DNA from 2 places in the Streptomyces sp. NPDC047525 genome. Region 2 is predicted to be linked to the other one. Evidence: riboswitches for the same ligand, from Rfam matches in the RefSeq annotation. Region 2 holds a riboswitch; the other holds the start of a gene.
The links. A riboswitch is a leader RNA that binds a small molecule or an ion and turns the genes downstream of it on or off. The one in region 2 is predicted to bind cobalamin.

Region 1 (6,492 bases), on a different contig from region 2:
GAATCCTTCCCGCACCGCGTCCAGGGCGGTGGCGCGCACGCAGTGGTCCGTGGCGATGCCCACCACGTCCACGTCGGTGATCTTCCGGGCCCGCAGCCACTCCGCCAGCGGGACGTCGTTCTCGTCCACCCCCTCGAAGCCGCTGTAGGCGGCCGAGTAGGCACCCTTGTCGAAGACCGTGTCGATGGCGCCGGACGCGACGACCGGTGCGAAGTTCGGGTGGAACCCGATGCCCTCCGTGCCCGCCACGCAGTGCGGGGGCCAGGAGTGGGCGAAGTCCGGTTGGTCGGAGAAGTGGTCGCCCGGGTCGATGTGGTGATCGCGGGTGGCCACCACGTGCCGGTAGCCCGCGGGCGCCTGCCCGATGAGCTCGGTGATCGCGGCGGCCACGTCCGACCCTCCGGCCACCGCGAGGCTGCCGCCCTCGCAGAAGTCGTTCTGCACATCGACGACGATCAGAGCGCGGCGCATCGGGTGTCCTTCGGCTAGGCAAGACTCGTAGGCGTGGTGGACTCGGCCGGATGAACCGAGCGTAGAGACTTCAACCGAGTTGCGGGAGAGGGCGTTCGAACGCCCCCTCCTTCACTCCGGCGCACCTCAGACGTATTCCGTCGGAATGACGGCTTCGCCCTTCGAAAGCTGCGTCGCCGAGAGCGGGAGCCGCTCCCGTGCCGCCGCGTGCCGGTCGCGCACGGTGTCGAGCGGCTCGCGCGCCACCACCTCACCGCCCTTGATCAGCTCGACGAGGAGCTGGTGGTCGGCGAGCTCCACCGGCACGGCGCCCGTTCCGATCACCTCGGCCTCGGCCACCCCGTGCTCGTCGGGCCGCCGCGCGGCCCACTTGCGGCCGCCCACGGACGACTTGGCGCCGAGCGACTTCTTGGCCACCGGCTCCAGCGGAGCCTTCACGTCCGCCGAGTGGGCGCGGGCCACCAGCTTGTAGACCATCGAGCAGGTCGGGTGCCCCGACCCGGTGACGAGCTGCGTGCCCACGCCGTACGCGTCCACGGGCGCCGCCGCGAGCGAGGCGATGGCGTACTCGTCGAGGTCGGAGGTCACGACGATCTTCGTCTTCGTGGCGCCGAGCTCGTCCAGCTGGTCGCGCACCCGGTGCGCGACCAGGAGCAGGTCCCCGGAGTCGATGCGCACGGCGCCGAGCTCGGGCCCCGCGATGTCGACGGCGGTGCGGACGGCCTCGGTCACGTCGTACGTGTCGACGAGCAGCGTGGTGCCGGGGCCCAGGGAGTCCACCTGGGCCTGGAACGCGTCGCGCTCGTTGTCGTGCAGAAGGGTGAAGGCGTGGGCCGACGTGCCGACCGTGGGGATGTCGTAGCGGAACCCTGCGGCGAGGTCGGACGTGGTGGTGAAGCCGCCGACGTACGCGGCGCGCGAGGCGGCGACGGCCGCCAGCTCGTGCGTACGCCGTGCGCCCATCTCGATCAGCGGGCGCTCACCGGCGGCCGAGGCCATCCGGGACGCGGCGGCCGCGATCGCCGAGTCGTGGTTGAGGATGGAGAGGATCACCGTCTCCAGGAGCACACACTCCGCGAAGGAGCCCTCGACGCGCAGGATCGGCGATCCGGGGAAGTAGACCTCGCCCTCCGGATAGCCCCAGACGTCACCGCTGAAGCGGTACGAGGAGAGCCACTCCAAGGTCGCCTCGTCGACGACACGGCGCTCGCGCAGGAATCCGATGACGTCGGCGTCGAAGCGGAAGTTCTCGACGGCGTCCAGGACCCGGCCGGTTCCGGCCACCACTCCATAGCGGCGCCCCTCGGGCAGTCTGCGCGTGAAGACCTCGAAGACGGAGCGCCGATCGGCGGTGCCGGCCTTCAGCGCGGCCTGCAGCATCGTGAGCTCGTAGTGATCCGTGAAGAGCGCTGTCGACGGAACATCCACCGGCAGCCCAAGGTCCGCTGTGTTCATACGAAGGATGCTACCCCGCATCTCGTCACTCTGACGATTTCGTGAGCCCATTTGTGCGAGGGCCCCCTGCGGGTGGCAGCATGGGACAAGTGAGTACGGCTCCCGCAGAGATCACCCGCCCGGAATCGGACGAAGAGACGTTCGCCGTCCCGGAGCCCGACGTCCCCTGGATCACGCTCGTCCACAACGACCCGGTCAATTTGATGAGTTACGTGACCTATGTGTTCCAGTCCTACTTCGGGTACTCGAAGGAGAAGGCCACGAAGCTGATGATGGACGTGCATCACAAGGGCCGGGCCGTCGTCTCCACCGGCTCCCGCGAGGAGATGGAGCGCGACGTACAGGCCATGCACGGATACGGGCTGTGGGCCACCCTCCAGCAGGACCGGAAGTAGCGACGCATCTGATGCCAGGACAATTCGAAGCCATTCCCGGGGGCGGCGCCGCCGTCGCGCTCGACGAGGTCGAGATCTCGATCATCCGCTCCCTCGCCGTGCAGCTCCTGGAGCTGATCGGGCCGGGCCCGGCCGAGGACGCATCCGACGACCCCCTCGCGGAGCTGTTCGCGGAGGGGCCGAGCGAGCCGCCCACCGACCCGGTTCTCAAGCGGCTGCTTCCTGACGCGTACGGCGGCCCCGGCAGCGAGAAGGCCGACGAGGACGAACTGCGCGCGTACTCATCGGAGTTCAGGCGCTTCACCGAGAACGACCTGCGGGCCAAGAAACGTGACGACGCCCTGGTGGTGATCCGCTGCCTCGACGCCCTGACGTCGAAGGGCGAGGGCGGCGCCGTGCTGAAGCTGTCGGCCGACGAGTCGCGGCACTGGCTCGGCGCGCTCAACGACCTGCGCCTGGCGATCGGCGCGCGCCTCGAGGTGACCGACGAGGACGACACGGACGTGCTCTTCCAGCTGCCGGACTCGGACCCCCGCAAGCCGATGGTGATGGCCTACCTCTGGCTGGGCGGTCTGCAGGAGACGCTGGTCGGCACGCTCATCGGTTAGAAGTCACACCCGGGCCGCGCAAAGTCGTTGTATGTAGCAGCGGTTACCTTCCGTTCGCTCATCGGACGCTCAAATCCGGATAACGATCGTGTTACTCGGCTGCCCGTCTTTGATGCGGCGAGGGAATTTTGTCCGGTTCTTCTCGTGGCATGGGCCACACGCGGCTCGGCCGATCACTGTTGCGGCCGTGATAAATCTTCACGACCACTCGGTGACGCCACCCATGTCACCGGTGGCGCTCGGGCCGGCAGACCGCCGGTAGCACTCCATCCATATCCGGGGGGATCAGGACCTGATCCGTGGCCATTACGCAGACTGCGGGCACGGATCTAGCGTGGAGAAAGGCGTCACCATGACCTCAGTGCAGGTCGAAGAGCACCACGACGGCAATGAGGCCGACGGAGCGGGCGGTTCGTCCGGTTCGTCAGGCGAGGGTTATCAGCGCGGGCTCGGTGCCCGGCAGATCCAGATGATCGCGATCGGCGGTGCCATCGGCACCGGCCTGTTCCTCGGTGCGGGCAAGGCCATTCACAAGGCCGGCCCGAGCCTCATCCTGGCGTACGCCATCGCCGGCCTCGTCATCTTCTTCATCATGCGGGCCCTGGGCGAGCTGCTCATGTACCGCGCCGTGTCGGGCTCCTTCTCGGAGTACGCACGTGAATTCATCGGCCCGTTCTTCGGGTACGTGACCGGCTGGACGTACTGGCTCTTCTGGGTCGTCACCGGCATCACGGAAGTCACGGCGGCGGCCCAGTACATGCAGTACTGGACGCACGACTCCATTCCACAATGGGCCTACGCGCTGATCTTCACGGTCATCCTGTACGGCGCCAACCTGATCTCCGTGAAGCTCTTCGGCGAGCTCGAGTTCTGGTTCTCGATGGTCAAGGTCACCGCGATCATCGGCATGATCCTGATCTGCCTCGGCATCCTCACCATCGGCTTCTCCGACGCCGGTGACACCGCTTCCGTGACCCACCTGTGGGACCAGGGCGGCTTCTTCCCGAACGGCATCGGCTCCACGCTGATGACGCTGCAGATCGTGATGTTCGCCTTCCTGGCCGTCGAGCTCGTCGGCGTCACCGCGGGCGAGTCCAAGGACCCGAAGACCGTCCTGCCCAAGGCCATCAACACCGTGCCGTGGCGCATCGCCGTCTTCTACGTCGGCGCGCTCATCATGATCCTCTCGGTCGTGCCGTGGACGGAGTTCGTGCCGGGCGTCTCGCCGTTCGTCGCCGCCTTCGACAAGATGGGCCTCGGCGTCGGCGCCGCGATCGTCAACTTCGTCGTCCTGACGGCCGCGCTCTCCTCCTGCAACTCCGGCATGTACTCCACCGGCCGCATGCTGCGCGACCTGGCGCTCAACGGCCAGGGCCCAAAGTTCTTCACCAAGCTCACGAGGAACGGCCTGCCGCTGGTCGGCACCACCTTCTCCGCAGCACTGATGCTGGTCGGCGTGTGGATCAACTACCAGTGGCCGGGCGAGGCGTTCAACTACGTCGTCTCCTTCGCGACCATCTCCGGCATGTGGGCCTGGATCATGATCCTGGTCTGCCAGATCAAGTACCGCCGCAAGGCCGACCGCGGCGAGCTGCCGCAGTCCACCTTCCGGGCGCCGGGAGCCCCGTACACGAGCTGGTTCGCCCTCGCCTTCATCGCGATGGTCATCGTGATGATGGGCGTCGACAAGGACGCGCGGATCTCGCTCTACGCGGCTCCTGTCTGGGCCCTGATCCTCGGCGTCGGCTACCTGGTCATGCAGAAGCGCGGCAACGCGCAGCCGTCGGGCGGCGGCGAGGCCGAGCCGCAGGACGCGGTGAAGTAGTGCCGTAACGCCTGATCCCAGCATGTGGGCCGGTCCGTACCACTCTTCGGTACGGGTCGGCCCTTCTGCTTATCCTGGCTGCCATGCTGACCCTCACCCAGGCCCTCCACGACCAGATCGTCGCGCACGCGCGCCAGGACCACCCCGACGAGGCCTGCGGTGTGGTCGCGGGCCCGGAGGGCACCGGCCGCCCGGAGCGCTTCATCCCGATGCTGAACGCGGCCCGCTCGCCCACGTTCTACGAGTTCGACTCGGGCGACCTCCTCAAGCTCTACCGCGAGATGGACGACCGCGACGAGGAGCCGGTGATCGTCTACCACTCGCACACGGCGACCGAGGCGTACCCCTCGCGCACGGACATCACGTACGCGAACGAGCCGGGCGCCCACTACGTCCTGGTCTCCACGGCCGACACCGACGGCGCGGGCGAGTTCCAGTTCCGCTCCTTCCGGATCGTCGACGGCGAGGTCACCGAGGAAGAGGTCGAGATCGTCCAGGCATACTGAGCTTCACCTTGAGGCGGCAGGACCCAGGAAGCCGGTGCGAATCCGGCACGGTCCCGCCACTGTGACCCCACCCTCCGCGGGTGGGGCAGTCAGGAACTGACCTGCCGCCTTCTTCTCCCACGACGCAGGGGACGCGGAATCCCCTGGAGGAGGCGCTCAGCCATGCCCCGCCCCATTCGCGCACACATACGCGTGCTCATCGCCGCGGCCCTGCTGGCCCCGCTGGCAGCGTGTTCGTCCACCTCTTCCTCCTCCGGCGGCTCGGAGGCGAAGCCGGGGTCCAAGACACAGGGCTTCCCGTACACGGTCACGAACTGCGGCGTGAAGACGACGTACGAAGCACCCCCGAAGCGCGCCGTGACGATGAACCAGCACGCGACGGAAGTGATGCTGGAGCTCGGCCTGAAGGACCACCTCGCGGGGACGGCGTACCTGGACGACAAGGTCCTGCCGAAGTACGCGAAGGCGTACGCGGACACCCCCGTCCTCGCCAAGGAGTACCCCTCCTACGAGAAGCTCCTTGCCGCCAACCCCGACTACGTCTACGGCGGCTACGCGAGCGCCTTCCTGGCGGGCGAGGGCCGCAGCCGCGGGGCCCTGGCGAAGTCCGGCATCGAGAGCCGCCTCAACGTCGAGGGCTGCGCGAAGCGGGCGGTCTCGATGGACGACGTCTACAAGGAGGTCCGCGAGGTCGGCAGCACGTTCGGTGTGCGGCCGCGGGCGGACAAGTGGGTGGCCGCGGCGAAGGGCGAACTGTCCGCCACCGCGAAGAAGCTGAAGTCCAGGAAGCCCCTCCCGGTCTTCGTCTACGACAGCGGCGACAAGACCGCGTTCACGGCGGGCGGCCGTGGCATCGGCAACGACATCATCGAGCGGGCGGGCGGCCGCAACGTCTTCGCCGACCTGGACAAGTCCTTCGGCGACGCGTCCTGGGAGTCGGTGGTCGACCGCAAGCCCGAGGTGATCGTGATCCTCGACTACGGCGGCACGACGGTCGCCCAGAAGAAGAAGCGCCTCCTCGACGACCCGGTCCTCGCGGACGTCCCCGCCATCAAGCACAAGCGCTTCGCGGTGCTTCCGCTGTCGGACGCGGTGGTGGGGGTGCGGGCACCGGCGGCGGTGAGCAAGCTGGCGGACCAGCTGTGAAGGGGCAGGGGGTTCAGCCCGTCCGGCGTTTGAGGACGAACTCGGCGGAGCCGGTGATCGACGGCCACCGGTCGAGGGGCAGGGGA
Region 2 (6,492 bases):
GATGGCGTAGAGGGGGAGGCGAGCAGCGATATCGGTGACGAAGTCACAAGAATCTTGCTGAGCTGCATGTGCAATCACACTGCGTACAGCCGAGCGCATCGACGATTCCAGGTCGCGGACGGAACGCTTCTGAAACCAGCTCCCTACCAAAGATCGAATTTGACGGTGACGCAGTGAGTCGGTTAGTGCGAGAGTGCGTCCACTTCCGGGGTCGGGTCCGTCAGGCAGCGGGCGGAGAAGAATTCCTTGTGCCGAGCTGAAGGTGCTGGCGTCTCGATAGACGGCTTTGACGTCCTCGTAGCGAGTGAGTGCCCAGAATCCGGGAAAGGTAGATTCTGGGTGCCAGTGGGCCGGATCTTGATCTCGGAGAATCCGCCAGAGGGCAAATGGATCCCCGTTTTCATACAAGTCTGGATCGACGAGATTGATCTCGTCGAGACGCAAATCAGCAGCGAGCGCCGACGCGCTTGTCGTCATGGCTGGGACCGTTCGTATGAGGTAGAAGTGAGCGAAGCATGAACTCGAACCGGCGCTTCAGCAGGAGTCGTGGAGCGGTGGTGCGGCGCGGATTTGCCAGGCGTGGGGAGGTGCGCTGCTCTACGAGCAGCGCACCTCCCCACGCTGACCGCGGGTGACGTTCGGCAGTCGGAGGCCATAACGATTGCGCCGTCATGTATACGGGGGTGCTGCTCCGTTCCGGCCGGGTTGCGCCTGTACGCCAGACCTCCGGCCCTAGGCCGCGTGACTATTGCTTCTCCCGGCCAGTAAGGGCTGCGCGATCTACCTTGCCGTTGATGGTGCGGGGGAATTCAGCGAGTATCTCGATGCGTTCGGGCACCATCGGCGGGGGGAGCAGTTCGGCGAGCAGACTGCGGAGTTCGGCAGGGTCGGGCTGCACGGGCTTCGGTGCGGAGACGAAGGCGATCAACCCGGTGCTGGCAGCATTGGGGGTGACTACGGCCTCGCGTACCTGGGGGAGTGCTGCCAAGTGCGTTTCAACGGCGCCGAGTTCAATACGGTGCCCACGGATCTTGACCTGGTGGTCGCGGCGACCGACGAACTTGAGAGTGCCCTCGGCTGTCCACTGAACAAGATCACCCGTGCGGTACATCAGCTCGCCGGTGCAGGCGAAGGGATCGGAACTAAAGGCCAGCGCGGTGGCTTCGGGACGGCCGTGGTAGCCGCGGGACACGCCTTTGCCTCCGACGTAGAGCTCGCCCGTTGTGCCCACAGACACGGGATTCTGCTCTTCATCAAGGACGTAGAGCCGTGTTCCCGGGATTGGGCGGCCAATCGTGACGGGTGCTGGCGTGTCGAAGCGAGCGTAGCTCGCCCAAACTGTCGTCTCCGTCGGACCGTACTCGTTGTACAACTGCACGATGTCGCCGTGGAACAGGAAATGGCGTTCCATCAACTGTTCAGGCATCGGCTCCCCGGCGAGGATTACAGCGCTGAGCGTGCTTTTACCTTCGGTTCCGATCATCTCCATGACGTCGAGGAGGACTGCGTACAGGGAGGGCACGCACAGCAGATGCGTAACGTCGTAGCGCTCGATCAACCCAGCGAGGAGTCTGGGGTCTCGCACTTCTGCCGCTGTGGCCACGACAAGGTGACCGCCGGCGGTCAGAGTGCCCCAGATGCCTGCCACGGAGGAATCGAAGGCTAGTGGGGAGACCAGCAGGTAGACGGGCTTGCCTGGATATACCGTACGGCGTGCAAGGGTCGAGGCGGCGAGTTCGTTGTGGCCGACCAGTACGCCCTTTGGCTCCCCCGTACTGCCTGACGTGTAGATCACATAGGCGTGGTCCACCGGGTCCTCGGAGCCGCTCTCGTGAACAGGGGCCCGCCCTTCTCCCATCGGGCGCCGTTCCGTGCACACTCGTGGAAGACCGGCAACGACTGCACGTTCCTGGGTTGTCGGCGTGACGACCAACGCCACCACTCCCGCGTCGCTGAGGACCGAATCGATGCGATTGTCCGGATGCCCGCTGTCTGCGGGGACGTATGCGCCCCCGCACCGCAGGATGCCCAGGACCGCTGCCACCATCGAGGCCGAGGGCTCCGCCAGCACACCAACGCGCGACCCGGGCGTGACACCCGCGGCCAAGAGGTTGGCAGCTATCTCGCTTGCCCACAGGTCGAGTTCGCCGTAGGTGATGGAGATGCCGTTGCTGCTCACGGCCAGTTCTTCCGGCTGCGCTTCCATGAAATCGGCGGCTAGCTCATGGACCGGTCGCAGGTCAGCGAGAGGAAGGTCAGGGCCACGGCCGAGAGCGATCAGGGCCTCACGCCCCGTGGGGACGGAAACCGGCTGGGCGCCTTCTGCTGGGCGCGCGGCCTTGGCCGAAGGGCGGTCGACGGTCGCATCGAGCTCCACGAGAGCCTGTTCGATGGCCACCAAAGTGGGTTCGTGTCGCAACATGTTGGTGTGGTTGACCTCGACATCATGCATCTGGAAGTCGTGCAGGCCGATATCGGGCCAGTCGCGGTCGTCTCCGGTCAGCAGGCTCATGTCCCGGGGGTCGTGGCGGTCCGCCGAGGAAAAGAAGCGGACTGGAATGTCCTGGGGCTCGGGGCGGTACCCAGTGACCGCCATCCACAGCGACCCGTAGACACGCAGCCGGGCTTCGAAAGAGGCGAGGTCGGCCTCGACGATGTCAACGCCCTTGGTGCGCATCGCGTGGAAGACTTCCGCGGCGCCGGGTTGGTCGGCACTGACTTCCAGCCCCATGTTTCCGGCGATGTTGGCCAAGCGTTCAGAGATCAGCTCCTGGAGGACGACTGGCCTTCGGTAGAGGGAGGTGTTGAACAAGGAGACGGACACCACTCGCCGCCCCCGAGCCCGCAGCATCCTTGCCAGTTCGTAGGCGAACGTTCCGCCCGTGCAGTAGCCGGCGAGGTGCAGGGTGTTTGGCAGATCTGAAGCTTCGATGACCTGCACGAAGTCCGTCAGCAGCTTCTCGAGGTCGTCGAACGGTTCACCGTCACGAGGGTCGAGTCCGCGCACCTGGAGACCGAACACCGGGCGGTTGAAGGGTGCCCCGCCGAACCGTTGCAAGCCGATGACTCCGCCACCGCCGGTGGGCAGCAGCAGGAGCGGTATCCCATCACCTCGGTCGTTCAGCGTTACCAGACGTTTTCCGGACTTCGGTACACCGCGTCGGATCCAATCGCTGATGCCGCGGAAGGTGCGGGCATCAAAGACAACCTGCACGGGGAATTCGGATCGGAAAGCTTTGTTCAGCGCGTTGGTCATTCGCGCTGCAGCCAGTGAGTTGCCCCCTGACTCGAAGAAGTCGGAGTCGAGACTGTCGGGGGTGGATCCAAGAATGCGGTTCCACTGGGCCGCTATGACGACTTCAACGGCGTCACGTTCAACGAAAGATGACACGGACAGGAACTCCTTTGAGGGCGGACCGAAGTGAGGAGATGGGCAGGCGCAGGAGGGTGCACTCACCTGATCTGGAAGTCACGCATGTGATGGGCCTCATGACAGGCACGCCGAAGCCCTGCAGAAACGGCAGGCGAGGGGACATCACGCAAAGCGTTTACGTGCACTGTGCAGCTAAGAATCAGATCGGTGTGATGAACAACGCACCGTCCGCTGTCGTCGGCTCGCCCCCGACGCCGGAATGTGGTCCGCGCAACTCTCGCTGAGGTGGTCTGCGCGGCAGGATCACAGTGGCTCGCAGGACCCTAGCAGATCATCAAATGGTCGTCGTCAGATGCACTTGCCGGGCTCGGCGTCCCACGGTGACAGTGAACTCCCCGTGGTTACCCGCACTTTACAATCGGTCGGGAGTGTGGAACGTTTCCGACAGCGCCTGGACGTGCCCCAGGTGCCAGCTGCATGGCACATAGCCTGCTGGCAACTGGAAGACCGCTCGGCACGCAATGGGCCATCGTTTCGGGGGAAGCGACGACATAGACCTTGAACTTGTAGCGAATCTGAGGCTCACCTCGGAGAGCCGGGCCGGCGAATCAAGCCCGCCTGAGCCGTGCGAGGTTCGCTCGAGCATCACTCAGAAAGCTAACCAGCCTGCTCCGCCGATAGCTCGCCCAGCCGGGCAACGCGGATGCCGGGCAGCCTTGTAGCTTCGCCATAAAGGGCGGCAGGAACCAGGAAGCCGGTGCAATTCCGGCGCGGTCCCGCCACTGTGACTCAGGTACGTCCTGACAGTCAGGAACTGACCTGCCGCCCTCTTCCAACCGCTTAGGGGACGTGGACATCCCCCGAAGGAGGAATCCATAATGCCAAGGTTCAGATGCCACCGGCTCGTAGGCTTCAGGCCATCCGGTGACGGGGCGCTCGTGCCGTTCGCACGATCCATCCCGCGTGCTCGCCCGTGTACGGCCGAGGCGCAACGCTTTCATGGAGCAGGTCATGCAGCTGGGTCACTTGACGCCAGTTGACGTTGGTATCTGCCGACAAGCCCCAGTGATCCACTACGTCATGGATTTTTCTTCCTGACGCGAGATTCCGCCGACTAGCCGTGCCCGCCGCCCCGGGCTCCCGGTCGCGAATCGCCGTGCACCCATACCTGCCACCGCAGGAGCGGGAGGTACGGCGCTTGAGCCATCAATCCTGCCCTCTCACCGGGCAAGTCTGGCTCCATCATCCTCAACTCCACGCCCTGAGAGGGCCCTTGCCGTGCACATTCACCGGCCATTGACGCCAGGACATCACCTATGACGGACGTCGCCGCACCAAAGCCCCGTGTTGTCCCTCTGCGCCGCAACTGGCGATTCCAGAGTTACTGGCTGGGCGCCACCGTTGGTGCCATCGGCACGTCGATGTCGCTCCTGGTGTATCCCCTTCTCGCGTTGGAGCTGACCGACTCGCCACTGCAGGCCGGGCTGCTCGCTGCGACACAGTCCGCGACGGCAGTGCTGCTCGGAATACCGGCCGGCGCACTGGCAGACCGGTTCAGCAGGCGCAACCTCCTCCTCACATCCGAGACGCTGAGGATGCTGGCGACCGCGGCGGTCCTCGTCTCCGTTGTGAGCGGTGGCGCCAGTATCGGCGTCCTGTTCACGGGAGCCGCAGTACTCGGAGTGTCCGGCGCAATCGGCATGCCTGTGCGACGTCTGGCGTTGCGCTCCATCGTGCCTCCTGAGCAATTGCGCCAAGCGCTGAGCCAGGACGAAGTCCGTGTGAATCTCGCCATGCTTACCGGGCCGCCTCTCACGGGTCTGCTGTTCACGGCAGGAGCAGCTCAGCCCTTCGTCGTTGTTCTCGCCTGCTATGTAGCTTCGTTGGGCTCCGCCTTCCTCACTCGCCTGCCCACGACGGGCCAGGAAGAGGGCCCCATCCGGCTCTCCAACCTGTTCCAGGGGGCCACTGTTGGACCGCGGATCGTGTGGCGTGACCCCGTTCTGCGTTCCGTCACGGGGCTGATGACGCTCGAAAACTTCATCTTCGCCGCCCTCAACCTGATACTCATCAACCACTTCCAGCAGGAGGGGGTGGATGCTCGTACGATCGGTCTGGCTCTCTCCGGGGAGGCGATCGGTTATCTGGCTGGTGCGGCCCTGGTGACCCGGCTGCACCGTAAATTCCGTCCCGGAATGCTCCTTCTTGGAGTGGTGTGGATCTCCCTGCTGGTGACCGCCGCTCTCCTTCTTCCTTCATCTCCCGTGCGTGTATTCCTGCTGCTCCTGGTGATCTCGCTCGGCAAACCCGCCCTGTACGTACTGATTGACGTGATCGTCTTCCAGCAGGTGGACGACGCCGTCCGAGGGCGGGTCATCTCCGGAAGCTTCACAGTTCTCGCCGTCGGAGCCCCACTGGGAAGCTCCGCAGCGGGTCTGCTGCTGGGTCACCTCACGCACAGCGCAGCCATCGGGATGCTGTGCCTGCTTCTCGTGATCCCTCTGTGCATGGCGACCAGTTTCAGGAAGCTGCGCCGCGCCGACTGGCCGGAACAACCCTAAGGACACGTCATGAACACGCATCAGCCCGCTCCTGGCCCGCCCGACGGGAGAAGCGTCCTGGACGCTGTCTGCACCGAAGCCGCAGCTGTCCTCGGACAGTCACCGGTATCAGCATCGGATAACTTCTTCGCTCTGGGAGGCGACTCTCTCCGTGCTGGCCGCCTGGTGCTGCGCCTGCTGAAAGTGGTCCCGGGCGCCCATCGCATCGAGCTCCAGGACATCTTTGACGCTGCGGACTTCTCCGAGCTGGCTACGCAGATCGAGGCAGGCATAGGGTCCGACACCAGCGCAGCGCCTTCAACACATGCCACTCCTGGTGCAGCACATCTTGTCGTCGAGCCTGATGTCGCAGAGCCCGGCGCGGGGCCCTGGGCCGTTCCACTGTCCTATGGACAACTCCGCCGACTCCAGCGCGACGCGGACTCCGTGGGGGAGCGGATTCCCCACCACGTTTCGAGGTCGTTCGACATCCAGGGGCCTTTGGACCTGGTAGGTCTCGAAGCCGCGTGCCAGGAACTCGTCCAACGTCATGGGGCGCTGCGTACGGGGTTCGACCTC

Region 1: linked by a shared signal. The riboswitch ahead of ABZ833_RS17440 (ABC transporter substrate-binding protein) and the one ahead of ABZ833_RS04210 (MFS transporter) in region 2 are both predicted to bind cobalamin.

What each region holds. Positions count from the first base shown of each region.
Region 1 covers NZ_JBEYTL010000005.1:434,929-441,420, reverse strand. Annotated here, with positions in the region: gene ABZ833_RS17470 (nicotinamidase) at 1-471, opposite strand, end outside; gene ABZ833_RS17465 (nicotinate phosphoribosyltransferase) at 598-1,926, opposite strand; gene clpS (ATP-dependent Clp protease adapter ClpS) at 2,007-2,321, shown strand; gene ABZ833_RS17455 (DUF2017 domain-containing protein) at 2,333-2,929, shown strand; gene ABZ833_RS17450 (amino acid permease) at 3,282-4,754, shown strand; gene ABZ833_RS17445 (M67 family metallopeptidase) at 4,838-5,260, shown strand; cobalamin riboswitch at 5,233-5,380, shown strand; gene ABZ833_RS17440 (ABC transporter substrate-binding protein) at 5,423-6,406, shown strand.
Region 2 covers NZ_JBEYTL010000001.1:884,540-891,031, reverse strand. Annotated here, with positions in the region: gene ABZ833_RS04220 (cytochrome P450) at 1-477, opposite strand, end outside; gene ABZ833_RS04215 (amino acid adenylation domain-containing protein) at 746-3,391, opposite strand; cobalamin riboswitch at 4,077-4,211, shown strand; gene ABZ833_RS04210 (MFS transporter) at 4,690-5,934, shown strand; gene ABZ833_RS04205 (condensation domain-containing protein) at 5,944-6,492, shown strand, end outside.